4 regions of the Streptomyces sichuanensis genome follow, and region 3 is predicted to be linked to each of the others. Evidence: riboswitches for the same ligand, from Rfam matches in the RefSeq annotation. Region 3 holds a riboswitch; each other region holds the start of a gene.
The links. A riboswitch is a leader RNA that binds a small molecule or an ion and turns the genes downstream of it on or off. The one in region 3 is predicted to bind cobalamin.

Region 1 (7,024 bases), on a different contig from region 3:
CGGCCCCGCCGACGCCCCGTCAGGCAGGGGTCGGCTCCTTGCTGTCGGGGTTCCCGTCGGGGTCCTGACCCCGGTCGTCCGCGGCATCGGGGACGGCGTCGGGATCCGGGGCGTGCAGGTACTCCTCGCTGATCTCCCGCGGCCCGAACGGCCACACCTTCTCGTACGCCGCCCACAGCACGAACGCCACACAGCCGGCCGCGACCCAGGCGAGCGACCACTCGATCGGGTGCCGCCCCGGGGCGTTCTCGTCCGCGTAGCCGTAGATGACCAGCCAGCCGACCAGCGCCACCACACTGGGCAGCGGGTGGAGCCACACCCGGTACGGCCGCCGCAGACCCGGCTGCCGTCGCCGCAGCACCGACAGCGCCAGCACCTGCGCCAGGGCCTGCACGATCACCATCACGGCGGTCAGCAGCTGGATGAGCGTGGCCAGGTCGGTGTGACGGCCGATCAGGAAGCCCACGGCGGTGAGGACGCCCATCGTCCCCAGCCCCAGCACCGGGAAGCCGTGCCGGGGATGGAGCTTGGCGTACGGGCGGAAGAAGACCTTCTCGCGGGCGGCGTCGTAGGGCGCGCGCGAACCGCCCAGCAGCCCGGTCAGGACCGACGCGCCCGCCGTGACCAGGATCAGCAGCGTGACGACGTTCGCCGCGCCCTTGCCCCAGGAGCGTTCCAGCACCGCGGAGGCCACGGAGGAGGAGGCCGTAGACCCGGGGTCGAGCATCTCCTTCCAGTCGATCACCCCCAGCGTGCCGATCTGCAGCAGCAGGTAGATGCCCATGATGCCGAGGATCGAGTAGACGATCGCCCGCGGCACCGTGCGACCGGGATTCTTGATCTCGGCACCCAGATAGGCGACGGTGTTGTAGCCCAGGTAGTCGTAGATGCCGATGGTCAGGCCCGCGGCGAAGCCGATCCAGAAGTGATGGGTCGTCACCTCGAAGGCGTGCGCCGGATAGGTGAAGGCCCGGTCGGGGCTGAAGTTGCTGAACGCGGCGATGATGACGAGCAGCACCGAGGTGAGCATGACGCACCACAGCACGGCCGTGATCCGTGCGATGTGGTCGACCCGCCGCCACAGCAGCGTGACGATGAGCGCGATGACGGCTAGGCCCGTCACGTCGCCCTCCGTCTGCCCCATGCCCGGCCAGAGGTAGCCCAGGTACTGCACGAAGCCGATGATGCCCGTGGACATGCCGATCGGGATGAAGAGCATCGCCGTCCACACGAACAGGAACGGCACCAGCTTGCCCGTGCGGTACTGGTACGCCTGCCGCAGGTAGACGTAGCTGCCGCCCGCACCCGGCATCGCCGCGCCGAGCTCCGCCCAGATCAGCCCGTCGGCCAGGGCCAGCACCGCACCGGCCACGAAGCCGATCACCGCCTGCGGCCCGCCGAAGGAGGCCACCATCAGCGGGATGGTCACGAAGGGACCGATGCCGCACATCTGGCTCATGTTGATGGCGGTGGCCTGGAACAGGCCGATGCGGCGCACGAACGCGCCCCGCTGGCCCGGCACCGCCGGCTCCCCGGGCCCGTGTTCCGTGCGCGCTGCCGAATCTGTCATGGCGTCAGCCCCTTCTCGTCATACTGCACTGGTACACCGGCCCGCCCGACGCGTCCATCACCTGCGGAGTGTCGGAGACTCTGGCCCTGTGCCCGACGGTCGGTCAAGATCTGTGCACGGAGTGCTATCGGGCGGCACGTGGCGCCATTGCGAAGGAAGGGGCGGGGCATGCGCGGAGGAAGAGTGGCCGTCGTGGGCGGCAGCGTCGCGGGATGCGCGGCCGCCCTGGCACTGACCAGGGCCGGCGCCGGCGAGGTCGTCGTCTACGAGCGGGCGGCCGGCGCGCTCCACGACCGCGGCATCGGCCTCGCGGTGCACAAGGAACGCTACGCCGAGCTGGAGGCCGCCGGGTACACCGACGCCTCGATGCCGTGGGTGCGGCTCACCCGGCGCACCTGGATCACCGCCGAGGGCGGCGGGCACGCCGGACGGCTGCTGGGCGGGGTGCCGTTCCCCTTCCGCTCGTACGCCTGGGGTCCGCTGTGGAGCGCGCTGCGGGCCCGCATGCCCGCGTCCGTGGCGTACGTGCAGGGCGCCGTGGTGGAACGGGTGGTGCCCGCACCGGACGGGGTCACGCTGTGCTTCGCCGGCGGCGGCGAGGAGCGCTTCGACCTGGTGGTCGGCGCGGACGGATACCGCTCCGTCGTCCGGGCCGCGACGCCCACCCCCGAGCTGCCCGGCTACGCGGGTTACCTGGCCTGGCGCGGCGCCGTCCCCGGCGAGCTGCTGCCGGAGCCGCGCTCCGCCTGGCCCGAGGGCGAGGCGACGACCGTCACCTTCCCCGGCGGCCACATGATCGCCTACCGCATTCCCGGCCCGCGCGGGGAAGGCGTCGGTGCCAACTGGGTCTTCTACGCCACCCCGCCGTCCACCGTCGCCCTGGCGTCGGCCGACCCGACCAGCCTGCCGCCCGGCAGGGTGACCGCCGAGCTGACCGAGCATCACGAGAGCATCGTCGAGCGGCACTTCCCGCCGTACTGGCAGGACGTGGTCCGTGCCACGCCGCGCTCCGCGGCCGCGGTCCAGCCGCTGTACGACCTCGCCGTGCCCCACTACGGCCAGGACCGCCTCGTCCTGGTGGGCGACGCGGCCTCGGTGGCCCGCCCGCACATGGGCGGCGGCGCGGTCAAGGCGCTGCAGGACGTGGTGGTGCTGGAGCGGTCCCTGCGCGCGGCGGATTCCTGGGCCGAGGGGGTGCGGGCCTACGACGCCGAACGCTCGCCCAGCGGGCGCGCCGTGGTCGATCTCGCCCGGCGGCTCGGCCGGGCGCAGGTCGAGGCCACCCCCGACTGGGCGGCCATGGACCAGCGGACGGTCGAGGACTGGTGGCGGCGCATCTCCGACGGCGAGCGGGGCTTCGGCGGCCACGCGCTGGAACGGCCCACGCCGTGACGGGGCGTCCGTGACCAGGGCGGAGCTTGTTGCGACAACGTGGCAAGAGCCACTTTTGTGCCGCAGGAGGGCGGCCGGGCGCTAAGGTGGCCCGGCCGTGGTGTTCGGGAAGACCGGTGACAGACCCCCGTGGTCCGATTCCGGAGCGGCCCTCGCCACTGTGATCGGGGAGTGACCGTCCCGTTCCGCGCACCCCCGGTGCGCGGAGCCACTGGCAGCATCCGGCTGCCGGGAAGGCTGGGGCGGTGGCGTACGGACCCGTAAGCCAGGAGACCGGCCACGGCATCTCGAAATGATCCACGAGGTGCTGGAGCGTTCACCCCACCATGTCTGTCCTCCCGTCGGTTTCCGACAGTCCCGCCGATCCCGCCGCATCACCCGGCGGCGTCCTGCCCGCCTTCCGCTGGCGCCGCCAGGACACCGTGCGGACGGCCGGCCTGCTGGCCGTCATAGCCGCCCTGCACGTCGTCGCCTTCGGCGTGCTCTTCCTGCTCGTCGTCCCGAACCACTACACCGTCGACTCCAAGGTCTTCGGCGTCGGCCTCGGCGTCACCGCCTACACCCTCGGCATGCGGCACGCCTTCGACGCCGACCACATCGCCGCCATCGACAACACCACCCGCAAGCTGATGGCCGACGGCAAGCGCCCGGTCTCCGTCGGCTTCTGGTTCGCCCTCGGCCACTCCAGCGTCGTCGTCCTGATGGCCCTGCTGGTCGCCGGCGGCACCCAGCTCGCCGGGACGCTGATGGACGAGGAGTCCACCACCCACCAGACCCTCGGCATCGTCGGCACCACCGTCTCCGGCGGCTTCCTCTACCTCATCGCCGCCCTCAACCTCATCGCGCTCGCCGGCATCCTGCGCATCTTCCGGGCCATGCGCGAAGGCCGCTACGACGAGGCCGAGCTGGAGCAGCACCTGGACTCACGCGGGTTCATGAACCGCCTCCTCGGGCGCTTCACCCGCTCCATCACCCGCCCCGGGCAGATGTACCCGCTGGGCTTCCTCTTCGGCCTCGGCTTCGACACGGCCACCGAGGTCACGCTGATGGTGATGGCCGGCAGCGGCGCCGCCGCCGGGCTGCCGTGGTACGCGATCCTGTGCCTGCCGCTGCTGTTCGCCGCCGGCATGAGCCTCTTCGACACCCTCGACGGCACGTTCATGAACTTCGCCTACCAGTGGGCGTTCTCCAACCCGGTGCGCAAGGTCTACTACAACCTCACCATCACCGGCCTGTCCATCGCCGTCGCCTTCCTCATCGGCACCATCGAACTGGTCGGCGTCCTGCACGAGAAGCTCGGCCTCGACGACCCGGTCAGCGGCTGGATCGCCGGGCTGAACCTCGACAACGTCGGCTTCGTCATCGTCGGCCTGTTCGTGGTGGTGTGGGCGATCGCGCTCGCCTACTGGCGCCTGGCGAAGGTCGAGCAGCGCTGGGCCTCCCGCACGGCCGCCGCGCCGGCCACCGGGCTGCCGCCGGCCGCGGTCACGGACGGGGACACCCCGGGCCCGCACACTCCTTCCGCGCGCTGACGACGGGCGGGCTGTGCCCGGTGAGCTCCTCCCGCACCACCACCCTGGTCGGTCCGCCGCACGTCAGGCACGTGCGGGAGGAGGCGTCCCGCTCCCGGTCGACCGCGGCGGCGATCCTGCGCAGGGGACCGGAGCCGCTGCCGCCCGTACCGGAACCTGTTGCTGCGTCAGTGTCGGACATGGGCTATCCCGTTCACTTCCACGGTCGTGGCTCTGCCGGAGGCTGCATCGTGGCGCACGGCCCCTGATCACGTCAGCGCCTTGGCCCGTGATCACCCTCCGCGGGGCCACCAGGGCCCCAAGCTGACGACCGCGAGGGCCCGTTCCTACGATCCGGCCACCGGCAGCGTCACCTCGAACCGGCAACCGCCGGGCACGTTGCGCACCGTCGCCCGGCCGGTGTGCGCCTCGACGATGCCGCGCACGATCGCCAGCCCCAGGCCCGCGCCGCCGTACCCGCCGGCCGGCGGGGTACGGGCCGCCGAGCCGCGCCAGCCGGTGTCGAAGACACGCGGCAGGTCCTCCTCCGCGATGCCGCCGCACTCGTCCGTGACGGAGAGCACGACGCCGGCGCCGGTGCGCCGCGCGGCCACCGCGACCGTCCCGTCGGCGGGCGTCCGGTGGATCGCATTGACCAGCAGGTTCCCCAGCACCCGCGTCATCTCCCTGCCGTCCACCTCGACGGTCACCGCCTCGACCGCGTCCCCCACCAGACGGACGCCGTGCTCGCGGGCCAACGGGCCGGCCCCCGCCAGCGCTCCCTCCACCAGGTCGTCCACCGACAAGCGGCTCGGGCGCAGCGGCAGGGCCCCGGCGTGGATGCGGGAGAGCTCGAAGAGATCGCCGACCATGGCGTTGAGGCGGTCCACCTCGGTGCGGATCTGCCGGTGGTAGCGCTCCGGCTCCTCGGCCACCCCGTCCTCCAGCGCCTCGGACATGGCGCGCAGCCCGGCCAGCGGCGTGCGCAGGTCGTGCGAGATCCATGCGACGAGCTCGCGCCGCGACGCGTCGAGGGCGCGCTCGCGCTCGCGGGACGCGGCGAGCCTGGCGCTGGTCGCGGCCAGCTCGCGGGAGAGCGCGTCCAGTTCGGCCGTGGCCCCGCCGCCGGGGGCCGCGAACGCACCGGCCTCGCCGAAGGAACGGGCGGCGCGGGTCAGGTCCGCGCTGCGCGCCACCACCCAGCGCCCGAGGAGCAGCGCGGTCGCCAGCGAGATCACGGCGGCCATCGCGCACACGGTCGTCACGGCGGTCAGGTCGTGCGAGGACAGGAACATCGCCCACGCCACCGTCAGCGTCCCGGCGAGCATCGCGGCCACCGGGACCGCGGCCACCACGGCGAGCGACACGGCGACGGACCGGTGGCGCAGGGCCCGGAGCGCGAGGGCGCCCAGCAGCCCGGCGCCGGCGGCGCCGAGGAGGGCGTAGAGGGCGATGAGCAGCACGTCACGCATGGCCGGGTGCCTCCTCGCCGGGGTGCGCGGTGAAGCGGTAGCCGACTCCCCACACGGTCTGGATCAGCCGCGGCCGGGCGGGGTCGTCCTCGACCTTGGCGCGCAGCCGCCGCACGTGGACCGTCACGGTGGACACGTCGCCGAACTCCCAGCCCCACACCTCGCGCATCAGCTCCTCGCGGGCACAGGCCCGCCCGGGGTGGCGCAGCAGGAAGGCCAGCAGGTCGAACTCGCGGAGCGTGAGGGCCAGTTCCCCGCCGTCCTTCGTGGCGCGCCGGGCCACGGGGTCGAGCGTCAGGCCGGCCGCGCACAGCGGCGGTGCGGCCGGCGTCGCGACCGGGCGGGTGCGGCGCAGGACCGACCGGACGCGCAGGACGAGTTCGCGGGGGCTGAACGGCTTGGTGACGTAGTCGTCCGCGCCGACCTCCAGGCCGAGGATGCGGTCCTCCTCCTCGCCGCGCGCCGTCAGCATGATCACGGGGAGGGCGCCGTGGTCGCGGCGCAGTGCGTGGCACACCGCGAAGCCGTCCATGCCGCCGGGGAGCATGAGGTCGAGGACGACGAGATCGGGCCGGACGGCGGCGGCCGCCGCCAGGGCGGCGGGGCCGTCCGCCGCGCGGGCGGTGCTGAAGCCGGCGCGGGTGAGGTAGCCCGCCACGATCTCGGCGACGGTGGGGTCGTCGTCCACGACGAGGACGTGGCCGGGCAGGGTGTCATGCATGCCCCCAGCTTGGCACCCCGGAGGACTCTTCCCCGCCCCCTCCCCCAGCGGTAGCCGGGGTGGGGGTACCTCCCAGCGGTAGCTGGGGTGGGGGTACCTCCCAGCGGTAGCTGGGGTGGGGGTACCGCCCAGCGGTAGCTGGGGTGGGGGTACCTCCCAGCGGTAGCTGGGGTGGGGGTACCGCCCAGCGGTAGCTGGGGTGGGGGTACCTCCCAGCGGTAGCTGGGGGAGGTCGAGGACCGGGGTCCGGGGCGGAGCCCCGGTTGCGGGGGGCGGCGGGGAGGGGAACGTAGGATCGGCCCGCACCCGCACGCACCGACCCCGCGGAGCCCCCATGCACGACCCGGCATCCCGGCCG
Region 2 (7,024 bases), on a different contig from region 3:
CGAGCTCGTCTACGGCAACGGGATGGTGATGGTCGGCTCCAGAGGCACGGGCGGGGTGTTCGACCACGCGATGGCGGGGGCGGGCCCGGCGGCGGTGTACGTCGTGGTCGAGGACACCGACGCCCACCACCGGCGGGCCCGGGAGAACGGCGCCGAGATCCTGATGCCCCCGACGGACCAGGAGTACGGTTCCCGCGACTACATGGCCCGTGACGTCGGCGGGAACATCTGGAGCTTCGGCACGTACGCCCCCAAGGGCCCGGAGGTCACCGCCGCGGGCTAGTTCCGGGCTCCGCCCTCACGCGCCGCCGCGGTGGACCTGGAAGGCCGCCCGGCGCACGGCCTTGGCCAGGGCCGGGTCGGGGTGGGCGGCGGCCAGGGCCACCAGCACCTGCACGGTGCGCGGGTGCCCCACGGCCCGTACCTCCTCCAGGAGCCCGGGCACCGTCCCCTGCACCGCCGAGTCCAGGTGCCGCACCAGCAGCCGGCTCTCGCCGTGGTCCGCGACGGCCGCCGCCGTGTCGATCCACAGCCATGTCGCCTCCTCCCGGGTGAGGACCTCCGCGGCCTCCTCCGGGTCGTGGCCCTCGTGCTCGGCGAGCCACAGCAGCGCGTACGGGCGCAGCACCGGCTCGTCCGCCGCCGCCCGCACGGCGGGCTCGGCGGGGGCGCCCACGGCGCGCAGGGCCTCGAAGGCCAGTCCCCGCACCATCGCGTCGTCGCCGCGGGCGCTGCCGAGCAGCTCCTCGACGGCGCTGCGCACGGGCCGGGCGGCGAGCCAGGCGCGGTACTCGGCGCGGGCGGGGCCGGGGGTGAGGTCGGCGCAGCCGCGGAGCATGGCCTCGGCGGAGAGCTCGATGTTGCCGGCGGGGCTCTGGGCGGCGACGCAGATCTGTTCGAGCTTGACCCACACGGCCCAGTTGCCGAGGGGGGTCAGCACGGCCTCGGCGCGGGGGCCGGAGCCGCCGCGCATCACCAGGGCGCCGACGGAGGCGAGCCCTTCGAGGGCCCAGTCGAGGAGCTCCGGGAGCGGGTCGCCGTCGGCGGGGTGGGGCGGGGCGGGGGGCGGGGGCGTGCCGGGGGTGTCGTAGGGGATCTCGCAGCGCTCGGCGCGGATCTCGGCGACGCGCTGCTGGAGCAGGTCGAGGAGCATGGCCACGGAGACCGGGCCGGCCGACAGGTGCATGACGGACAGCAGCTGCGGGGCGGCCTCGACGACCTCGGCGGCGATCGTGGCGTCGGCGCCGGCGGGCTCGGGGTGGGCGAGGGACCAGGCGTCGAAGAGGGCGACCCAGCCGCGCAGGACGGCGCTGTCGTCACGGTCCCATGCCTGCAGGCGCCAGCCGGGGCGGGCGGTGCCGCCGTGCAGTTCGAGGAGGCCGGCGAGGCGGGCGCGGTCCCAGTCGGCGCGCACCTGGCCCGCCGTCAGTCCCAGTGCGGCGGCGGCGCGCTCGGCCGTGCCGTCGCTCAACCCCGCGGCCAGGCCCGGCCGCAGGGTGGCGCCGCGGCCGGCTTCGGCCGCGGCCCAGCGGGCCAGGCGGACGGCGCCGGCCAGCCCGGCTCTCGCCTGACCGGCGAGTTCGGGCCGGCCCGGGGTGCCCGCGGGCGGGCGGGGCGCCGGGCGGGTGCCTCGGTTCGCCACGGCCCGGCGGGCGGCGGCGATCGGCTGTCGGGGGACGAGTCTGAGCCGGGAGTCGCGCGGAGTACGGGACGTCACAGGAGCAGTCTTGCCGTTCACGCTCCGAAAACCCAATCGGAACCGGCGAACCGGTCGCCCGTGAGCGGTGGTGCGGGGCGACGGAGGGGCTGCAGCCGGGCGGCGAGCGCCCTACATGAGGGGGACGAGGAAGCGGCGCAGGGCCTCTTCGTAGCCCTGCGGACCGGCGTTCCACGACCCGGCGTGCCCGGCTCCGCGCACGGTCCGCAAGGTGATCAGTTCCGGTCGGGCGGCGGCGAGTTCACGGGAGTGCACCAGGGGCGCGAGGGTGTCGTCGGCGCCGTGCACGAGGAGCACGGGCACGGTCAGTCGGGCAGGGTCGGCGGCGGCCAGCAGGCTGCCGGGGGTGAGGCCGGTGCGTCCCTCGGTCGCACGGACCGCAAGCGGAATGAGGGATGCCGGGATGCGGTGGGCGGCGAGGGCGCGCAGCGCGGCGGGCCAGTCGAGGAGGGGGGCGTCCAGGACGAGCCCGCTGATGCGGTCGCGCAGCGAGGAGTCCCGGGCGGCCAGCAGGGCCATGGTGGCGCCGGTGGACCAGCCGTGCAGGACCACGCGGCGGGCGCCGGCGCGGACCGCGTAGCGGATGGCGGCGTCGAGGTCCCGCCATTCGCCGGCGCCGAAGTGGCGGATTCCGTGGGCGGGGCGGGGTGCGCCGGGGTCGCCGCGGTAGGCGATGTCCAGCACGGGGAGCCGTTGGCGGTGCAGGACGGGCAGCACGTTCAGCGGGTGCTCGCGGGTGGTGCCCAGTCCGTGCACGGTGATCACCCAGGTGTCGCGGCTGCCGGGGACGAACCAGGCGGGCAGCGGTCCGAGCTCGCCCGGGACGTCCACGTCCCGGTGGTCGAGGCCGAGGGCCTCGCGGGGGTCGCCGGTGTGCACCTGGGGGGTGAGCCAGACGTGGTCGCCGGGCTGCGGCAGGCCGCGGGCGAGCGACTCCAGGCGCCGGACGACGCGGTCGTGGGGGTGCGAGACGTCGGCGACGACGGGTCCGACGACCGCGTGCAGGTGGGCTCCGGCGAGGCCGTAGGTGCCCGGGCGCAGCGCCGCGGGGGTCCGGCCGAGGGTGACGGTGCCGGCGCCGACGTCGTGGACGGTCAGCCGCGGCTCGCCCGGCAGCGGCTTGCCGGGGCCCGCTTTGAGCGCAGCGTCGCCGGCGTACCGTCCGGCCGCCACAGCGGCCGCTCCGGCACCGATCAGCGTCGTGGCGGCCAGGGCCGCCGCCGTGCGCAGCACCATCGTCTCCAGTGTGGGCGCGGTCGGCGGCCCTGGCCAGTGGGCGGTCAGCCGCGCTGCCCGTAGCCCCGGAGCCGCTCGGCGGCCTCGGCGAGCCGCTCGGGGCTCAGCAGGGAGGGGGTGCGGCCGGGGACGGTGACGGCGGTGAGCCAGACCCGGCACATCCACTCCAGCTGGGCGGTGCGGTCGTACGCCTGGTCGAGGGTGGCGCCGTAGGTGAGGGTGCCGTGGTTCTGCAGGAGGCATCCGGTGCGGCCGTCGAGGGCGCGCAGGGCGTGGTGGGCCAGTTCCTCGGAGCCGTAGAGGGCATAGGGGGCGACCCGCAGGGGTCCGCCGAGGGCGGCGGCCATGTAGTGGATCGGCGGCACTTCGGTGACGAGGGTGGAGACGGCGGTGGCGTGCACGGCGTGGGTGTGCACGATCGCGGCGGCGTCGGTGTTCCGGTATACGGCCAGGTGCAGGGGGAGCTCGCTGGTGGGGGCCAGCTCGCCGAGCACCTGCCGGCCGTCGAGGTCCACGCCGACCGCGTCGCCGGGGCCGAGCCGGTCGCAGGGGACGCCGCTGGGCGTGACGAGCACCACGTCCCCGACGCGTGCGGAGACGTTCCCCGAGGTGCCCACCACGAGGCCGTCGGCGGTGCTGCGGCGGGCCGTGGCCACGACGTCCGCCCAGGTGCGGGCCGTGCGGTCGTCCGGTCCCGGCGTCTGTTCGCGTGCTCTCATCGGTCCCCGCCTCCGGTTGGCGTCATCGGTCGTCCCGTCCCAGTTCACCTTCCGTTCACCATGGCTCCTTACGGTCGCCGCTGTACTGACCATCGAGCTGATTGCCTGGGTGAATGGAAAACATCACGCTTCTCATCGGGATCGTGATCGTCACGGCCTTGGTGTTCGACTTTACGAACGGCTTCCACGACACGGCCAACGCCATGGCCACCACCATCTCCACCGGGGCGCTCAAGCCCAAGGTCGCGGTGGCCATGTCGGCCGTGCTCAACCTCGTGGGCGCCTTCCTGTCCGTCGAGGTCGCCAAGACGATCTCCGGCGGCATCATCGACGAGACCGCCGGCGTCAGGCCAGAGGTGATCTTCGCCGGACTGGTCGGCGCCATCGTCTGGAACCTGCTCACGTGGCTGGCCGGACTTCCCTCCAGCTCCTCCCACGCCCTCTTCGGTGGTCTGATCGGTGCGACCGTCGTCGCCGTCGGCTTCGACGCGGTCAACGCCGACAAGGTCGTCATGAAGGTCCTCATCCCGGCGGTCGCCGCGCCGCTGGTGGCCGGCCTCGCCGCCTGGTGCGCGACCCGGCTCACCTACCGCCTGGCCCGGGGCCGCGACGAGCAGGAGACCGCCAAGGGCTACCGCGCCGGGCAGATCGCCTCGGCCGCCCTGGTCTCCCTCGCCCACGGCACCAACGACGCCCAGAAGACGATGGGCGTGATCACCCTCGCCCTGGTCACCGGCGGCGTCGTCGCCCCGCACTCCGACCCGCCGATGTGGGTCATCGTCTCCGCGGGCCTGGCCATCGCGCTCGGCACGTACCTGGGCGGCTGGCGCATCATCCAGACGCTCGGCAAGGGCCTCACCGACATCAAGCCGGCGCAGGGCTTCGCCGCCCAGACCGGCGCGGCGACGGTCATCCTCGCCTCCTCGCACATCGGCTTCGCGCTCTCCACCACCCAGGTCTGCTCCGGCTCGATCATGGGCGCCGGCCTCGGCCGCAAGGGCGGCGTGGTGCGCTGGTCGACCGCCGGCCGCATGGTCATGGCCTGGGGCCTGACCCTGCCCGCCGCGGGCCTGGTCGCCGGTGGCGCGGCCCTCCTCGCCGACCAGGGCGACTGGGGCGTGGCCACGGTGGCCGTCCTCGGCCTGGCCGTCTCCGGCGCGATCTGGCTGGCCTCCCGCCGCAAGCCGGTCACGCACGACAACGTCAACGACCTCAACCAGCCGCAGGGCGTGGACGCCGCTCCCGTCGAGCCCGCCGGTGTGATCACCGCCGCCCTGCAGGCCGTGGCCCCGCCGCCGGCCGGCCCCCTGGCCGCCCCCGCGACCGCCTCCTCCGCCGCCCCCGCCGCCGCGGCGACGAGCTAAGGAACCAAGGAACCCCCTCATGCAGATCAACTGGGAAGCCCTCGGCCAGGTCTTCGGCGTCAGCCTCGTCGTGACCGTGACGCTCGTCGGCGTCTTCACCCTCGGCATCGTGGGCACCTCGTCCCGCAAGCCCCAGGAGCAGCCGGACGGCACCGTCGCCGCGCCCGTCGCCCCGGGCGCGATGATGCGCACCGGCGCGTACGCCTGCTTCGCCCTGTGCGCGGCGGCCGTCGGATACGGGATCTACCTGATCGTCGCCTGACGCGACCCCGCACGACCCGCGCACGAAGCGCCGGCCCGGCACCCGCCGGACCGGCGCTTCGTCGTTGCCGGCGTCGCCCGTGGCCCCACCCGTGACCGGCAGCCTCACCGCAGGTCAGGGTGAGTTGACTGCCCTTCCCGGGCCGTGGTGGACTTCCGGAGCCAAACGGCGACAGCAGAGGAAGCCGGTGCGAATCCGGCGCGGTCCCGCCACTGTCACCGGGGAGTGTCCCCCCACCGAGGGCCACGGTCCGCCGACGCGGGCCGGAAGGCCGGGGGCGACGCCGATCCGGGAGCCAGGAGACTCTGGTCGCCGGTCACGTCGAGCCAGGGCGCGGACCCTGAGTGAGGACACATCGCCATGCCCGGCCGCACACCTTTCGAACTCCCCCACCACCACCGCCGAGGCGTGACGGCGGTCTGACGTGATGCGTGCCGATCACATCGGTTTCGCGTGCGGTGCGGCGCTCGGCTTCGCCTGCGACCTCGTCCTGGGCGACCCCCGCCGGGGCCACCCCGTGGCCGCCTTCGGCCGCGCCGCGCACGCCGTCGAACAGCGCCTGTGGCGCGACCACCGCGGCTACGGCACCGCGCACGCCCTGCTGTGCGCCGGGGGTGCCGTGGCCGGCGCCGCGCTCCTCGCCCGTACCGCCCGCCGCTCCCGTCCCGCGGACATCGCCCTGACCGCCGCCGCGACCTGGGCCGTGCTGGGCGGCACGTCCCTGGGCCGCGAGGCGCGCGCCATCGGCGGTGCGCTCGCCGCGGGCGACCTGGACGTCGCCCGGGAGCGGCTGCCGCACCTGTGCGGCCGCGACCCGCAGGCGCTGGACGCGCAGCAGATCGCGCGGGCGGTCGTCGAATCCGTCGCCGAGAACACCTCCGACGCCGTCGTGGGCGCCCTCGTGTGGGGAGCCCTGGCCGGCGTGCCCGGCCTGGTGGGCTTCCGCGCCGTCAACACCCTCGACGCCATGGTGGGCCACAAGTCGCCCCGCCACCGGCGGTTCGGCTGGGCCTCCGCCCGGCTCGACGACGTCGTCGGCTGGCCCGGCGCCCGGCTCACCGCCGCCCTCGCCGTGCTCGCCGGCCCCGACCCGCGCCGCGCCTGGCGCGTGACCCGGCGCGACGCCTCCCGCCACCCCAGCCCCAACGCCGGTCCCGTCGAGGCCGCGTTCGCCGGCGCCCTCGGGGTGCGGCTGGGCGGCACCCTCGCCTACGCCGGCCGCGTCGAGCACCGCCCCGTCCTGGGAGCCGGGCTGCGCCCGGTGCGCACGGCCGACATCGAACGCGCGGTGCGGCTCTCGCGCAGGGTGTCCGCCCTCGCCCTGGGAGCCGCGGTGGTGGGCAGGCTCTCCCTGGCGAGCCTCACGAGGTCCGCCCTCACGAAGTCCACGATCACGACGTCCGTCGTCACGAAGTCCGCACGGACGTCCGCACGGAGGAGGAACCGGTGACAGCCGACGGGAGCGGGCCGGGCGGCCCGCTGGGCGGGGGCCTGCTGGTGGCCGGGACCACCTCGGACGCGGGCAAGAGCGTCGTCACGGCCGGCATCTGCCGCTGGCTGGTCCGCAAGGGCGTCAAGGTCGCGCCCTTCAAGGCGCAGAACATGTCGCTCAACTCGTACGTCACCCGCGAGGGCGCCGAGATAGGGCGCGCACAGGCCATGCAGGCCGCGGCCGCCCGCGTCGAGCCCAGCGCGCTCATGAACCCCGTGCTGCTCAAGCCCGGCG
Region 3 (7,024 bases):
GATGTGCTCCTCGGTGCCGGCGCCCGCACCGGCCGTTCCGGTGCGTTTGGCTGCCGGGAACAGTTCATCGCGCGGGACCGGTGCCGACCCAGACCCGAATCGCTCTCGCAGCGATCACGATTGCTGATCACTGCTGGTCATGGGGCCATTGGGTCGGTCGTTGCGGTCGTCGCCGGTCAGAGCCGTCAGAAGAAGATCGAGCAGCGGGGACGAGGCGCCGGAGCGGACAGCGAGTTCGACGGGCAGCCGCAGCCCGGGGGCGGCGAAGGGGACGAAGGCGACTCTGGGCGCCTGCACGCGCCGGGCGTTGCCCTCGTAGACCACCGTCCACATGGGGGTGCCCGAACCGATCGCGGCGAGGGCGTCCTGGAGGCTGCTGGTGGCCGGGCCGGCAACGGGCGTGAATCCGGCCCGGCGGCAGCCGTCGAGGACGAGGTCGACGAGCGAGGGATGGTTGCGGCGCTCGGTCAGGCACAGCGGCAGTCCGGCGAGGTCGGTGAGCGAGACACCCGGCCGTTCCGCGAGCGGGTGCCGGGCGGGTACGGCCGCCACGAGCTCCTCCTCCCACAGCGGGCGACGAACGGTCTCCGGAGCGCTGCTCCCCTCCGGCCGGGCCCCACGTACGAAGGCGGCGTCGAGCCGTCCGTCGGCGAGCTGGACGAACCGTTCCCGTACCGGGAGCGAGACCAGTTCCACCCGCACGTCCGGGGCGTGGCGGGCGAAGTCGTCGATGAGCCGGTCGAGCCTGTCCCCGAGGCCGGTGACGGTGCCGAGCCGGAAGACACCGCTCCGGCCATGGGCGAGCTGCGCGGCCACCGACCTGGCCGCGCTCTCCGCCGCGAGTACGGACCGTGCGGCGGGCAGAAACGCTTCCCCGGCCGCGGTGAGCCGGACCGTTCGGGGCGTCCGGTCGAAGAGCTGGACTTTCAGCTCCCGTTCCAGCCGCCGTATCTGCTGACTGACGGCGGGCTGACCGATCACCAGCCGCTCCGCCGCCCGCCCGAAGTGCAGTTCCTCTGCGACGGTCACGAAGTAGCGCAGCTGACGCAGCTCCATGGTGCCCCCTGCGGGTTGCTCAGGGGTCTCTTCCGGCCCTCGCCGGCCCCTTCGGATCGATCTTGCCGGAACGCGGGGACCCTTCGGCCCTGCGCACACCGGGACGGGGCTGCTGCGTCACACGGCAAGGCCCTCAAGGACCTCGGCGCCCGGGAGCTGCGCGAGAGCCCGGCCGGGGAGGATCAGTTTGCCGCGGCGGCGGCCGCTGCCGATGAGGACGAACGGTGCGGCGGCGACGGCGGCGTCGATCAGCAGCGGCCAGTCGGCCGGCAGACCGATGGGGGTGATGCCGCCGTACTCCATGCCCGTCGCGCCGACCGCCGTGTCCATGGGGGCGAAGGACGCCTTCCGGGCCCCGAGGCGCTTGCGGACGGTGCTGTTGACGTCCACTCGGGTGGTGGCCAGGGCGAGGCAGGCGGCCAGGGTCGTCCGGTCGCCCCGTTTCGCGGCGACCACCACGCAGTTGGCGGAGACCTCCATCGGGACGTCGTAGGCCGCGCTGAACGCCGCGGTGTCGGCCTGTTCGGGGTCCCCGTCCACGTAGAGCACGGAACGGGCGGCCTCCGGCACGTCCCAGCTCCTGAGCGCGGCGGCCACCGGCTCGGCGAGACGGTCGGGGATGTCCAGGGCCCGGTCGACGGCTTCGAAGGAACCGAACGGGAGAGTGGGGCGATCGCTCATGGACCGACTGTAACGACCGAGAGGGAGGCTCCCGTCCGGGTGTGCCCTTCACCGCTTCCGGCGGTGCGGAGAACGCACCCCGTCCCAGGGCGGAGCCCGGGAGAGCCCCCGTACGTGTACGGCGAGCCCATGGAGCCCCCCGCCGGCGGCTCGTACCGCTCGCCGGCGGGGTCCGTACGGCTGCCGGTCAGCCGCCGCCGTGCCCGGGCCCTTCCTCCACCACCAGGGGCGGTACCGGGCGGGGACGCCCCTCGGCGTCGATGGCGACGAACGTCAGGCGCCCGGTGGCCACCTCGGCCGTCGGGCCCGAGGCGTTCCAGCGTTCGGCGGTCACCCGGACCGCCACCGTCATCGACGTGCGGCCGGCGCGCTCCAGTTCGGCGTGCGCGCCGAGGAGATCGCCGGCACGGACCGGGGCGAGGAACGTCATCCGGTCGACGGACACGGTCACCGCCGGCCCGTCGGCGTGTCGGCCGGCGGCGGCCGCCGCCGCGTCGTCGATCAGTTTCATGACGACACCGCCGTGGATGGTGCCGTAGAGGTTGGTGTCGTGCTCGCTCATGATGTGGGCGAGGGTCACGCGGGACTCTGCCGTGCCCTTGGCGGTACGAACCTGGGTGGCACGGGTACCGGTACCGGTGTCCGGGTGGTCGATCGTCACGTCAACTCTCCTTCGCGAGTCGCGGATCGGCCTCGGTGCACGCGAGGACGCGACGGAACGGCCCGGTCCGCCCGTGCCGTCGCCGACCCGCCCTGGAGGTCACCGAGTGCTCCGCGTGCGACCGCCGCACGCGGGCAGCGGCAGGTCTTCGGACTCGCGGGCACCTCTCGTGGGACACGAGCTGTCTACTGGCCGTCGCTTCCCGGATCCATCGGAGACCCAGTGCTGATGACGGCGGTCGTTCCCGCTCACCGCTGCGGGGCAGTCCCGGATTCACACCGGGTTCCCTCTTGCGACGCACCCCGCCTGGCGGACGGGTGCGAACCGGCTGCATGATCAGCGTAACCGCCGTGATCGGCGCGGCGGCTACGCGGATGGCCCCGGGGGCCCGGCGCGTGCGCCGTCCGGATGCTTCCGGGCGCTCCCGTCCGCCGTGGCCGGGCGAGGCACCACCGTCGCTGACGGGAAAGCTCTCCCCATGTGGTTTTTCTCAAGGAAGAAGAAGGACAAGGGCCGTGGCGGCCACGACGGTGGCACGCATGTCCCGGACGGTGACGAGGGCGGCGAGGGTGGAGACGGTGGTGACTCCGGCTCCGGCTCCGGCTCCGGCGGGCACGGACACGGGCACGGGCACGGCAACGGGCACCACCACGGCGGTGATCAGGGCGGCTCCGGCTGCGGCGGCGGCGCCGGTTGCGGCAGCGGATGAGGAGCCTCGCCCGCCGTCCGGAAGCACCCGCACCGGCGGCGACCGTCAGGCCCTGCGTTCGCGCCCCCGCGCTGAGGGCACCCCTCCGTGAGGCGTCATAGCGCCTGGGGGAAGTCGAAGACGCGCTGCGGATCGTACTGCCGCTTCAGCTTCGCCAGCCGGTCGGCTGCGTCCCCGTAGTACGCCGTGCGCCAGTCCTTCAGGCCCGCATCCGTGTAGTTCTGGTACGCGGCACCGGAGGCATGGCGGCGCATCGCGGCGTGCATCCCGTCGAGCCAGGCGGCCTGTGCCGTGCCCGCGCCGCCCGCCGCCCACGACGTCAGGTACTGCGCCAGCACGCGCGAGCGTCGGTGCACGAAGGCCGTCGCCAGCGGCTGTACGCGGTTGACCGCGCCGCCCAGGGCCGTCAGCTGCACCGAGGCGCCGCCGCCCTTGACCCCGCGCCCGAAACGTTCCAGCTGGTCGAGCAGCGTCTGGGCGCCCGCGGCGTCGAGCCGGCGGTCGAAGAAGTCCGAACGCGCCGCGTACGTCTCGCGCTCCAGCTTTCCGGAAGCCTCGCGACCGGGCGTGGCACCCGGCAGGTGGCACTCTTCGGTGGACTTGTCGCCGCAGCCGGCATAGGCACGGGCGGTGTCGAGGTAGGAGCGGCGCCGCAGCCGGACGGTCCCGATGCCGCTGCTTCCGCCGCTCGCCCTGGCCACCTTGCCGATCAGCTCGTCGTAGGCGTTCTCCAGGTCCTGCTGCGAGCCGACCGAGAACGCGGCGACGGATATCCGGGGGCTGCCGCCCGCCGCGACCGACAGGTCGCAGGCGGACCAGATCTCGTCGGGCCGGCCCGGCCCCCACTCCTGCCACGCCCGCACGACGGCCGCGGCCTTGGACCAGGGGAACGAGACGTAGCCGGTCACCCCTTCGCCCACGGTGCGGGTACGGAAGCGGAGTTCGGTGACGACGCCGAAGTTGCCGTTGCCGGCGCCGCGCAGGGCCCAGAAGAGGTCCGTGTTGCGGGTGGCGTCGCAGTCGACGGTCTTGCCGTCCGCGGTGACGAGCGTCGCACCGGTGAGGCTGTCGCAGGTGAGGCCGTAGGCGCGGGAGAGGACACCGTGCCCGCCGCCCAGGGTGAGCCCGGAGACCCCGACGGTGGGGCAGGAGCCCGCCGGGATGGTCACGCCGTGCGCGGCCAGGCCGGTGTAGACGTCGATGAGCTTGGCGCCGGCGCCTATGACGGCGGTGGACGCGGACGGCGTGCGGACGTTCTTCAGCCGTGAGACGTCGATGACGAGCCGGTCGTTGCCGCTGGACCATCCCGCGTAGCTGTGGCCGCCGTTGCGTATGGAGACGGGTATGGAGAAACGGCGGGCGAAGGCCAGGGCCGCGACGATGTCCGGTGTACCGGCGACGTAGGCGATGGCGGCGGGGCGCAGGGCGTCGAAGCGGGTGTTGTAGAGCTGACGGGCAGCGGTGTAGTCGGCGTCGTCGGGACGCACGAGGCCACCGGCGAGCCCCTTGCCGAGGGCCGCCCAGTCGCTCTTGGCAGCCTTCTGGCCGGCCGCCTCCGCCGTGCCCGTCCTCACCATGCCGCCCCAGGCGGCAGTCGCCGCCAGCCCGGTGCCGCCCGCTGCCAGTAGTGTGCGCCTGCTGATGGCCATGCAGATCCCTGCCCCTTGGTGCCCGTGTGCGTATGCGTGTGCATGTGCGTGGGCGTGTACGCGTGCGTGTGCGCCAGTGCGCCTTGCCGAAATCCCCGTTGATCACTCAGATGACGCGGAGGAGCGGGAGGTTCCCGCCGTCATCGGTCGGATGACCGATGTGCGCGGCCGCCGGCAGGGCGCACTGTGGTGGCGGCCGCCGCGGGGCCCCCACCGCGGCGGCCTGCCATGACAGCTCATGAGGAGGACCGCCTTGCCCGCCACCCCGGCAGATCTCGTCTTCGTCAACGGCTCGGTCCTGACCGTCGACTCCCGCTTCACCGTCGCCTCCGCCCTGGCCGTCACCGACGGCCTCGTCAGCACCGTCGGCGACCGGGCGGCGGTCATGGCGCATGCCGGCCCCGCGACCCGCGTCGTCGACCTCGACGGCGGAACCCTCCTCCCCGGCATCAACGACTCCCACCTGCACGGTTGTGCCTTCGGGCTGACGAAGCCCCCGCTGTCCGTCGACGTCGCCCACCCCGCCGTACGGTCGATGGCCGACGTGGCCGAGGCCGTGCGGAAGGCGGCCGAACGGACCCCGGCAGGGGAGTGGATCACCGGCTACGGGTGGGACGCCGGATATCTCGCCGAATGCGTCGCCGGCCCCTCCCGGCAGCCCACCCGCCAGGACCTCGACGCCGTCAGCCCGGACCACCCCGTCCTGTTGTACTCCGCCACCGGCCACGCCACCTGGGTCAACTCCGCTGCACTCGCGCGGGCCGGAGTGGACCGCAACACCCCGCCCCCGCCCGGTTCGGTCATCGTCACCGACGCGGCGGGAGAGCCCACCGGCCTCCTCTACGAGGGCGCCCAGGACCTCGTCCACCGGGCTCTGCCCACCCTCTCCCCGGAGGTGCGGGCCGACGCGATCAGGGCCACTCTGCGCGACCTGGCCCGGCTCGGCATCACCAGCTACACCGAGCCCGGCCTCGGCCCCGGCGGAGACGCCCTGATGCGCGGCGCCCTCGCCCACAGCACGCTCGACGTCTACCGGCGCCTGCTGGCCGACGACGAACTGACCGCGCGCGTCAGCGTGCTGCTCCTGCCCACCGGCATGACGAGCACGGCCGAGGACTTCGTCCGGGTGCTGACCGCCATGGACGAGGCCCCGTCCACCGATCCCCGCCGCCTGAACGTCGTCGGCGTCAAGCTGTTCGCCGACGGCATCCCGGTCAACAGGACGTCCTGGATGCACGAGCCGTACGTCGGCGGCGGCTGCGGTTCCCTGTGCGTCGGCGGGGACACCGACGAGGCACGCGTCGAACAGATCGCGGAGATGATCCGGCACACGCACGCCGCCGGACACCAGGCCGGCGTCCACGTGACCGGGGACCGGGCCATCGACACGGTCGTCGACGCCTTCGCCGCCGCGGCCGCCGCCCATCCCCGGCCCGACGCCCGGCACTACGTCATCCACGGCGACTTCCTCAGCGCCCGCAGCATGCGCAAACTGGCCGCGCACGGGTTCGGCGTCAACATGAACCCGACCATCAAGTGGACCATCGCCGACATGGAGGAGGAGTTCGTCGGCCCGGAAAGGGCCGCGTACGAATGGCCCTACCGGGACGCGATCGACGCCGGCGTCACCGTCACCAGCGGCTCCGACGCGCCCGTCACCCTCCCCGACTGGCGGCAGGGCGTTTCCACGATGATGCTGCGCGAGTCCAAGGCCAGTGGCCGCGTCAGCGGCCCCGACCAGCGCATCCGGCTCGCGGAGGCCATCCGCACCTACACCGTCGACGCGGCCTGGCAGGACTTCGCCGAGGAGTGGAAGGGATCGCTGGAGGTGGGCAAGGTCGCCGACCTGTGCGTCGTCGCCGGGGACCTGCTGACGGCCGACCCGCGCGACATCCCGGGCATGCCCGTGGTGTTCACCGCCGTCGGCGGCGACGTCGTGCACGACGAACTCGCCGTTTGACCCCTTACCACCAGATGATCATGCTGAACGGATGACAGCGAACCAGAGCACGACGGACGTGCTGAGCGCCGCCCTGAACGTCCGGGAGGCCGCGCGCCACGCCGTCAACGGCACCGGCGGCGCGGACACCGTCCTCACCGCGCTGTCCGCGGTGATCGACTACGACCACGCCTCGCTGTCCCGGTGGGATCCGCTGCGCGGCCGCCACCTGACGCTGGCCGGCAGCTACCCGGCCGGCGCCACCCGGTACATCGAGAACCGGCTCCACGACGACCCCGGCTTCTCGCTCATCCGGCACTCGGCGGACA
Region 4 (7,024 bases), on a different contig from region 3:
CTGGAGTCCAGGAGTCGGTGGGTGTCGTTGCGGGGCGTGCCGTTGCCGTCGCCGGGGGCACCGGAGTCGGGCAGCGGCCCGACGTGGAGGCTGACGCGCAGGCGGAGGGGGCCGGTGGCGGTCGCGTGGATGTTGTAGTCGGTGAGCAGTTCCTGGAGTTCGTTCAGGAAGGGGTGGATCACTCGCGGCAGGGCGGTCGGGTCGAAGCCGAAGACGAACCCGTCCCCGGTGTGGTTGGCGAACCGCTGGTCCTTCCACAGTTCGCCGAGCCCGGCGCGGTCGAGGGTCTGGCGGAGGAGCTGCGGGATGGCCGTGGCGATCGTGACGTGCTCGACGGCGGGCCTTCCCGTGAAGTCCTTGGCGTCGACGGCCAGGATCCCACGGTAGGGCGGCAGGTCCCGGCTGACGCTCCAGGGTGCCGGTCCCGAGGGCGGAAAGTCGGTGACGGACATGGGCGTGCTCCTCTGCGTGAGGGCTCGCCCGGCGCGGGTGCCGCGCCGGGCCGGACGCCTCAGATGCTCGTGGAGCCGGGAGCGGCCGTGTGCACCGCGCGTGCGCTGGAAGCATGACGGAAATCGCTCGTCAGCAGCAGAAGATCAGCGCCGGGGGCCGGCCACCGCGCTCAGTGCCGCCATGTCGTGGACGACGATGCTCTTCCGCTCTGCGGAGACGATGCGCTCGCCGATTTCGCGCAGCCTGGTGCTGACCGTGTTGCGGGAAATTCCCAGGTACTGGGCGAGTTCCGCTCTGGTCACGGCCAGTTCCAGGCCGCCGGGCCGCACCGGGCCGCCGAACGCCGCGGCCAGCGCCAACAGCGCCTCGGCGAGCCGCTCACACGATCCGCCGTACCCGGCCCGGGCGCGGTCGGACTCGCCCAGTCGGATGAGGGCGTGCTGGTGGAGGACCGGCGACAGACCGTGCCGGTCGACGAAGCGTATGAACCGGCCCTTCTCCACGACCACGACCGAACAGTCGGATATGGATTCCACGGTCGCCAGCCGGGTCATTCCCTCACGTGCGACCGCCGCTTCGCCCACGACATCGCCCGTTCCGCGGAAGGCGAGGACACGGAGCCGGCCGTCCCACTCGATCCGGGTCACCTTGACGGCCCCGCAGGTCAGCGCGAGCACATGGGTACCGGAATCGCCTTGCCGTAACAGCACTTCTCCGGCGCGGTGCGTGCGCTCGCGCCCCTCGCCGAGCAGCGCGCCCCACAGAGGCGCGCCGATCAGCTCGGCGAGGGTCACGCCCAGGGAGTGACCCCGCCCGTTCTCGTTCCCGTCCATGGGACAGGACTCTAGGTGGACCGGTGGTCACCCGCCGTGGGTTCGCGGCGTCACTCCCCGCCCTCCAGGTTCCCCTCGGTCTCCAGGAAGACCTGGCGCAGGGCTTCGAGGGTCTCGGCGTCCGGCTTGGCCCACATGCCGCGGCTCTCGGCCTCCAGGAGGCGTTCGGAGATGCCGTGGAGGGCCCAGGGGTTGGCGTCCTCCAGGAAGGCGCGGTTGTCCGGGTCGAGGACGTAGGTCTGGGCGAGCTTGTCGTACATCCAGTCGGGGACGACGCCCGTGGTGGCGTCGTAGCCGAACAAGTAGTCGACGGTGGCGGCGAGTTCGAAGGCGCCCTTGTAGCCGTGGCGGCGCATGGCCTCGATCCAGCGGGGGTTGACCACGCGGGCGCGGAAGACGCGGGAGGTCTCCTCGACCAGGGTGCGGGTGCGGATCGTCTCGGGGCGGGTGGAGTCGCCGATGTACGCGGCCGGTGCCGTGCCCTTGAGGGCCTTGACCGTGGCGACCATGCCGCCGTGGTACTGGAAGTAGTCGTCGGAGTCGGCGATGTCGTGCTCGCGGGTGTCGGTGTTCTTCGCCGCGACCGCGATGCGCTTGTACGCCGTCTCCATCTCCTCGCGGGCCGGGCAGCCCTCCAGGCCACGGCCGTAGGCGTAGCCGCCCCAGACGGTGTAGACCTCGGCGAGGTCGGCGTCGGTGCGCCAGTCGCGGCTGTCGATGAGCTGGAGGAGGCCGGCGCCGTACGTGCCCGGGCGGGAGCCGAAGATGCGGGTCGTGGCGCGGCGCTCGTCGCCGTGGGTGGCGAGGTCGGCCTGGGTGTGGGCGCGGACGTGGTTGCGGTCGGCCGGCTCGTCCAGTGACGCCGCCAGCCGCACCGCGTCGTCCAGCAGGCCGATGACGTGCGGGAAGGCGTCGCGGAAGAAGCCGCTGATGCGGAGGGTCACATCGATGCGGGGGCGGCCGAGCTCGTCGAGGGGGATGGGTTCGAGGCCCGTCACCCGGCGCGACGCCTCGTCCCACACCGGGCGGACGCCCAGCAGCGCCAGCGCTTCCGCCACGTCGTCGCCCGCCGTGCGCATCGCGCTCGTGCCCCACAGGGAGAGGCCCACGGACTGCGGCCACTCACCGTTGTCCGTGCGGTAGCGCTCCAGGAGGGAGTCCGCGAGGGCCTGGCCCGTCTCCCAGGCAAGGCGGCTGGGGACGGCCTTGGGGTCGACGGAGTAGAAGTTGCGGCCCGTCGGCAGGACGTTGACCAGGCCCCGCAGCGGGGAGCCGGACGGGCCGGCCGGGACGAAGCCGCCGGCCAGGGCCTTGACGGCGTGGTCGAGTTCGGCCGTGGTGCCGGCCAGGCGCGGGACGACCTCGCGGGCGGCGAAGGCCAGGATCGCGGCGACCTGCTCACCGTGCTCCGCGGCCACGGAGGCGACCGCGGCCGGGTCCCAGTCCGCGGCCTCCATGGCCTCCACCAGGGCGCGGGCCTTCTCCTCGGCCTCGTCCGCGGTGGTGCGGGTGGCGGCGGACTCGTCCAGGCCGAGCGCCTCGCGCAGGCCCGGCAGGGCTGTCGTGCCGCCCCAGATCTGGCGGGCGCGCAGGATCGACAGGACGAGGTTGACCCGCGCCTCGCCGGTGGGCGCGCCGCCCAGCACGTGCAGACCGTCGCGGATCTGGGCGTCCTTGACCTCGCACAGCCAGCCGTCGACGTGGAGCAGGAAGTCGTCGAAGCCGTCGTCCTCCGGGCGCTCCTCCAGCCCGAGGTCGTGGTCGAGCCGGGCGGCCTGGATCAGCGTCCAGATCTGGGCGCGGATCGCGGGCAGCTTGGCCGGGTCCATCGCGGAGATCTGCGCGTACTCGTCCAGGAGCTGTTCCAGGCGCGTGATGTCGCCGTAGGACTCGGCGCGGGCCATCGGCGGCACGAGGTGGTCGACGAGCGTGGCGTGGGCGCGGCGCTTGGCCTGGGTGCCCTCGCCGGGGTCGTTGACGAGGAAGGGGTAGACGAGCGGCAGGTCGCCGAGCGCGGCGTCGGGGCCGCAGGCGGCGGACAGGCCGGCGTTCTTGCCGGGCAGCCACTCCAGGTTGCCGTGCTTGCCGAGGTGCACCATCGCGTCGGCACCGAAGCCGCCGTCCTCGCGCGCGGCCGCGATCCAGCGGTAGGCGGCCAGGTAGTGGTGGGAGGGCGGGAGGTCGGGGTCGTGGTAGATGGCGATGGGGTTCTCGCCGAAGCCGCGCGGCGGCTGGATGAGGATGAGCAGGTTCCCGCGGCGCAGGGCGGCGAGAACGATGTCGCCTTCCGGGTCGCCCTCGGCAGTGCGGCTGCGGTCGAGGAACATCTCGCCGGGCGCCGGGCCCCAGTGCTCCTCGACGGACGCGCGCAGCTCGGCGGGCAACTGCGCGTACCAGCGCTTGTAGTCGGCGGCCGGGATCCGGACGGGGTTGCGGGCGAGCTGCTCCTCGGTGAGCCAGTCCTGGTCGTGGCCGCCGGCCTCGATCAGGGCGTAGATCAGCTCGTCGCCGTCGCCGGACGCGAGGCCGGGGACCTCCTCGTCGCCGAAGTCGTAGCCCTCCTCGCGCAGCCGGCGCAGCAGCGCCACGGCGCTGGCGGGGGTGTCGAGGCCGACGGCGTTGCCGATGCGGGAGTGCTTGGTGGGGTACGCGGACAGGACGAGCGCGATCCGCTTGTCGCCGGCCGGGATGTGGCGCAGCCTGGCGTGGCGCACGGCGATGCCGGCGACGCGGGCGGCGCGCTCGGGGTCGGCGACGTAGGCGGGCAGGCCGTCCTCGTCGACCTCCTTGAAGGAGAACGGGACGGTGATGATGCGGCCGTCGAACTCGGGGACGGCCACCTGCGTGGCGGCGTCGAGCGGCGAGAGCCCCTCGTCGTTCTCCTCCCACGCGCTGCGCGGGCCGGTCAGGCACAGGGCCTGCAGGATCGGCACGTCGAGGGAGGCGAGGGCGCCGGCGTCCCACGACTCGTCGTCGCCACCGGCCGACGCCTCGGCGGGCCGGGTGCCGCCGGCGGCGAGGACGGTGGTGACGACGGCGTCGGCCGCGCCGAGCGCCTCGATGAGCTCGGCCTCGGGGGCGCGCAGGGAGGCCACGTACAGCGGGAGGGCGCGGCCGCCGGCGTCCTCGACGGCGTCGCAGAGGGCGTCCACGAAGGCGGTGTTGCCGCTCATGTGGTGGGCACGGTAGTAGAGCACCGCGACGAGCGGGCCACTGGCGCCGGGCCTGGGGGTGCGCTCCAGCTCGCCCCAGGTGGGGGCGGCGGCCGGGGCCTCGAAGCCGTGGCCGGTGAGCAGCACGGTGTCGGAGAGGAAGCGGGCCAGCTGTTCCAGGTTGGCGGGGCCGCCGTGGGCGAGGTAGGCGTGGGCCTCGGCGGCGATGCCGATGGGGACGGTGGACGCCTCCATCAACTGGGCGTCGGGGGCCTGTTCGCCGGTGAGGACGACGACGGGGCGTTCCTGGGCGAGCAGCAGGTCGAGCCCCTCCTGCCAGGCGCGCACGCCGCCGAGGAGCCGGACGACGACGAGGTCGGTGCCCTCCAGGAGCGCCGGGAGGTCGTCGAGCGCGAGCCGGGCGGGGTTCGCGAGCCGGTACGGGACCGGGCCCCCCTGTGCGGCGGCCGCGCGGGCACTGAGCAGGTCGGTGTCGGACGTCGACAGGAGAAGGATCACGCGGCGCTCCCGAGTGCTTCGAGGGTCGCCCGGGGTGCGCGGCACCGGAACGTGCGCATGCTGCGGCTGGCCTTCCTCGGGGTCCGCGCCCCGGGCGGTTGGAGGACGGCGGGAGTTCCTGACTCGCGCGGCATCGCTGCCGCGCTCACAGTGGCGGGACCGTGCCGGAGTCTCACCGGCTTCCTCCCCTGACGCCGTCGCTGGCGTACGGCGGGCCGGATATCCGACGGGACTGCTGGATACTGCCCACCTGGTGAGCATAGTAAGCGCTGGTGATCCGGTGCGGGACGGTGCACCGGGCCCCGGCGTCGGTATGCTCGCCGCCATGCCTGTGCCCCCCACATCTCCCGCGGACCGGGACGAGACGTGCCGAACCGGCGCATCCCCGCGCGACCGCGGCGACGCGTGCCCCGGCGCGCTGCGGCTGCACTCCGCGGCCGACGGGGCGCTGGCCCGCATCCGGGTGCCCGCCGGGCTTTTGACGACCCGTCAGGCCGAGGCCCTGGCCGGGCTGGCCGAGGAGCTGGGCGACGGACACCTCGACCTCACCTCCCGCGGCAACCTCCAGCTGCGCGGCCTGCCTTCGGACTGCGGGGCCGTCCTGGCGGCGCGGCTGCGCGCGGCCGGCCTGCTGCCGTCGGACGCACACGAGCGGGTGCGCAATCTGGTCGCCTCGCCACTGAGCGGACTGGACGGCTCCGGGCACGCCGACGTCCAGGCGTGGGCACGGGAGCTGGACCGGCTGCTCTGCGAGAACCCCGACATCACTGCGCTTTCCGGGCGCTTCCTCTTCGGGCTGGACGACGGGCGCGGCGACGTCGCGGCCCTCGACCCCGATGTGACATTGATCGCAGAGGAGGGCGACCAGGCCGTCCTGCGCTACGCCACCGGGCCGGCCGGGCTGCGGATACCGGCCGCGGACGCGCCGCGGGCGGCGGTCCTGGCCGCCGAGCACTTCCTCGGCACGTTGCGCGCACACGAGGTGACCGCCTGGCGCATCAAGGACCTGGCTCCGCAACACCGCCCGCCCCTGGACGCCTTGGCCGACCGCCTTGTTGAGGCCGGCATACCGGCTGAGGCGATCGGCGGGACGGCCGCCCTTGCCGGACCCGCCGCTGCCGGGCCCACTGTTGCCGCGTCAGCCGTTGCCGGGCCCACTGCTGCCGGGTCGGCCCTTGCCGAGCCCGCCGGTGCCGGGCCCACCTCCGGCCCGGCACCGGCTGTCGACACAGCAGCCGGACCGGGGCCCGTGGCCGTGCCGGGACCGACGGCCGAAGCAGGACCGGTGGCCGGGCCGGGACCGGTCCCCGAACCGGGGCCCGTCGTCGGGCCCGACGGTCGGTGCGCGCTGTCCGTCACGGCGCCCCTCGGCCGGCTCACCGTCGGACAGTGGCGGCTCCTCGCCCGTACCGCCGCCGAAGCCGGCACCGGCGAACTGCGGGTGACGCCCTGGCGCGGCATCGTCCTCCCCGGCCTCCCCCGCGGGGCCGCTGCCGCCCGGCTGGCCGTGCTCGCCGACGCCGGCCTCGTCACCTCCCCCGCCTCCCCGTGGCACCGCGCAGGCGCGTGCGCCGGGCGCCCGGGCTGCGCGAGGTCGCTCACGGACGTACGGGCCGACGCGTCCGCCGCGCTCACCGACGCGCGCCCTGGCGGGCCCCGGGTGCTGCCGGTGTACTGGTCCGGATGCGAACGGCGCTGCGGCCACCCCTCCGACGGCCCGTGGGTCGACGTGCTGGCGACCGCGGACGGCTACCGCGTCACCGTACGGACCGGCGCCCCGGACACACCCCACGCGGTGGCCCCGGAAACGGCACCGGAGCTGGCCGAAGCGGTGACCACGGCACGTACGCCCGGCATCGCCCCGAGAACGACGACCGCCACGACAGCAACGGCAGCACCCCCACCAGGCACCACCCGTACGACATGAACGACGAAGGCGACGAGGGCACAGTGTTCGACTACGAAAAGGACGGCGCGTCCATCTACCGCCAGTCCTTCGCCACCATCCGCGCCGAGGCCGACCTCGGCGGGCTGCCGCCGGAGGTGAGTCAGGTCGCGGTGCGCATG

Region 1: another riboswitch for cobalamin. It lies ahead of nicT (Nickel transporter NicT); the one in region 3 lies ahead of LE181_RS04110 (acyl-CoA thioesterase).
Region 2: another riboswitch for cobalamin. It lies ahead of LE181_RS05745 (cobalamin biosynthesis protein); the one in region 3 lies ahead of LE181_RS04110 (acyl-CoA thioesterase).
Region 4: another riboswitch for cobalamin. It lies ahead of cobN (cobaltochelatase subunit CobN); the one in region 3 lies ahead of LE181_RS04110 (acyl-CoA thioesterase).

Annotation. Positions count from the first base shown of each region.
Region 1 covers NZ_JAIXMK010000016.1:22,005-29,028, reverse strand. Annotated here, with positions in the region: gene LE181_RS08075 (APC family permease) at 20-1,570, opposite strand; gene LE181_RS08070 (FAD-dependent monooxygenase) at 1,739-2,962, shown strand; cobalamin riboswitch at 3,044-3,258, shown strand; gene nicT (Nickel transporter NicT) at 3,289-4,494, shown strand; gene LE181_RS08060 (sensor histidine kinase) at 4,821-5,945, opposite strand; gene LE181_RS08055 (response regulator) at 5,938-6,666, opposite strand; gene LE181_RS08050 (excinuclease ABC subunit UvrA) at 7,001-7,024, shown strand, end outside.
Region 2 covers NZ_JAIXMK010000011.1:12,854-19,877, forward strand. Annotated here, with positions in the region: gene LE181_RS05715 (VOC family protein) at 1-283, shown strand, start outside; gene LE181_RS05720 (hypothetical protein) at 299-1,717, opposite strand; gene LE181_RS05725 (alpha/beta hydrolase family protein) at 1,829-2,953, opposite strand; gene LE181_RS05730 (class II aldolase/adducin family protein) at 2,998-3,672, opposite strand; gene LE181_RS05735 (inorganic phosphate transporter) at 3,786-5,036, shown strand; gene LE181_RS05740 (hypothetical protein) at 5,056-5,298, shown strand; cobalamin riboswitch at 5,477-5,603, shown strand; gene LE181_RS05745 (cobalamin biosynthesis protein) at 5,726-6,748, shown strand; gene LE181_RS05750 (cobyric acid synthase) at 6,778-7,024, shown strand, end outside.
Region 3 covers NZ_JAIXMK010000005.1:202,514-209,537, forward strand. Annotated here, with positions in the region: gene LE181_RS04100 (LysR family transcriptional regulator) at 115-1,056, opposite strand; gene LE181_RS04105 (YbaK/EbsC family protein) at 1,174-1,737, opposite strand; gene LE181_RS04110 (acyl-CoA thioesterase) at 1,925-2,398, opposite strand; cobalamin riboswitch at 2,521-2,743, opposite strand; gene LE181_RS04115 (hypothetical protein) at 2,877-3,107, shown strand; gene LE181_RS04120 (FAD-binding oxidoreductase) at 3,203-4,756, opposite strand; gene LE181_RS04125 (amidohydrolase) at 5,010-6,716, shown strand; gene LE181_RS04130 (helix-turn-helix transcriptional regulator) at 6,748-7,024, shown strand, end outside.
Region 4 covers NZ_JAIXMK010000016.1:45,806-52,829, forward strand. Annotated here, with positions in the region: gene LE181_RS08155 (hypothetical protein) at 1-452, opposite strand, end outside; gene LE181_RS08160 (Crp/Fnr family transcriptional regulator) at 597-1,286, opposite strand; gene cobN (cobaltochelatase subunit CobN) at 1,337-4,957, opposite strand; cobalamin riboswitch at 5,055-5,181, opposite strand; gene cobG (precorrin-3B synthase) at 5,271-6,884, shown strand; gene LE181_RS08175 (precorrin-8X methylmutase) at 6,881-7,024, shown strand, end outside.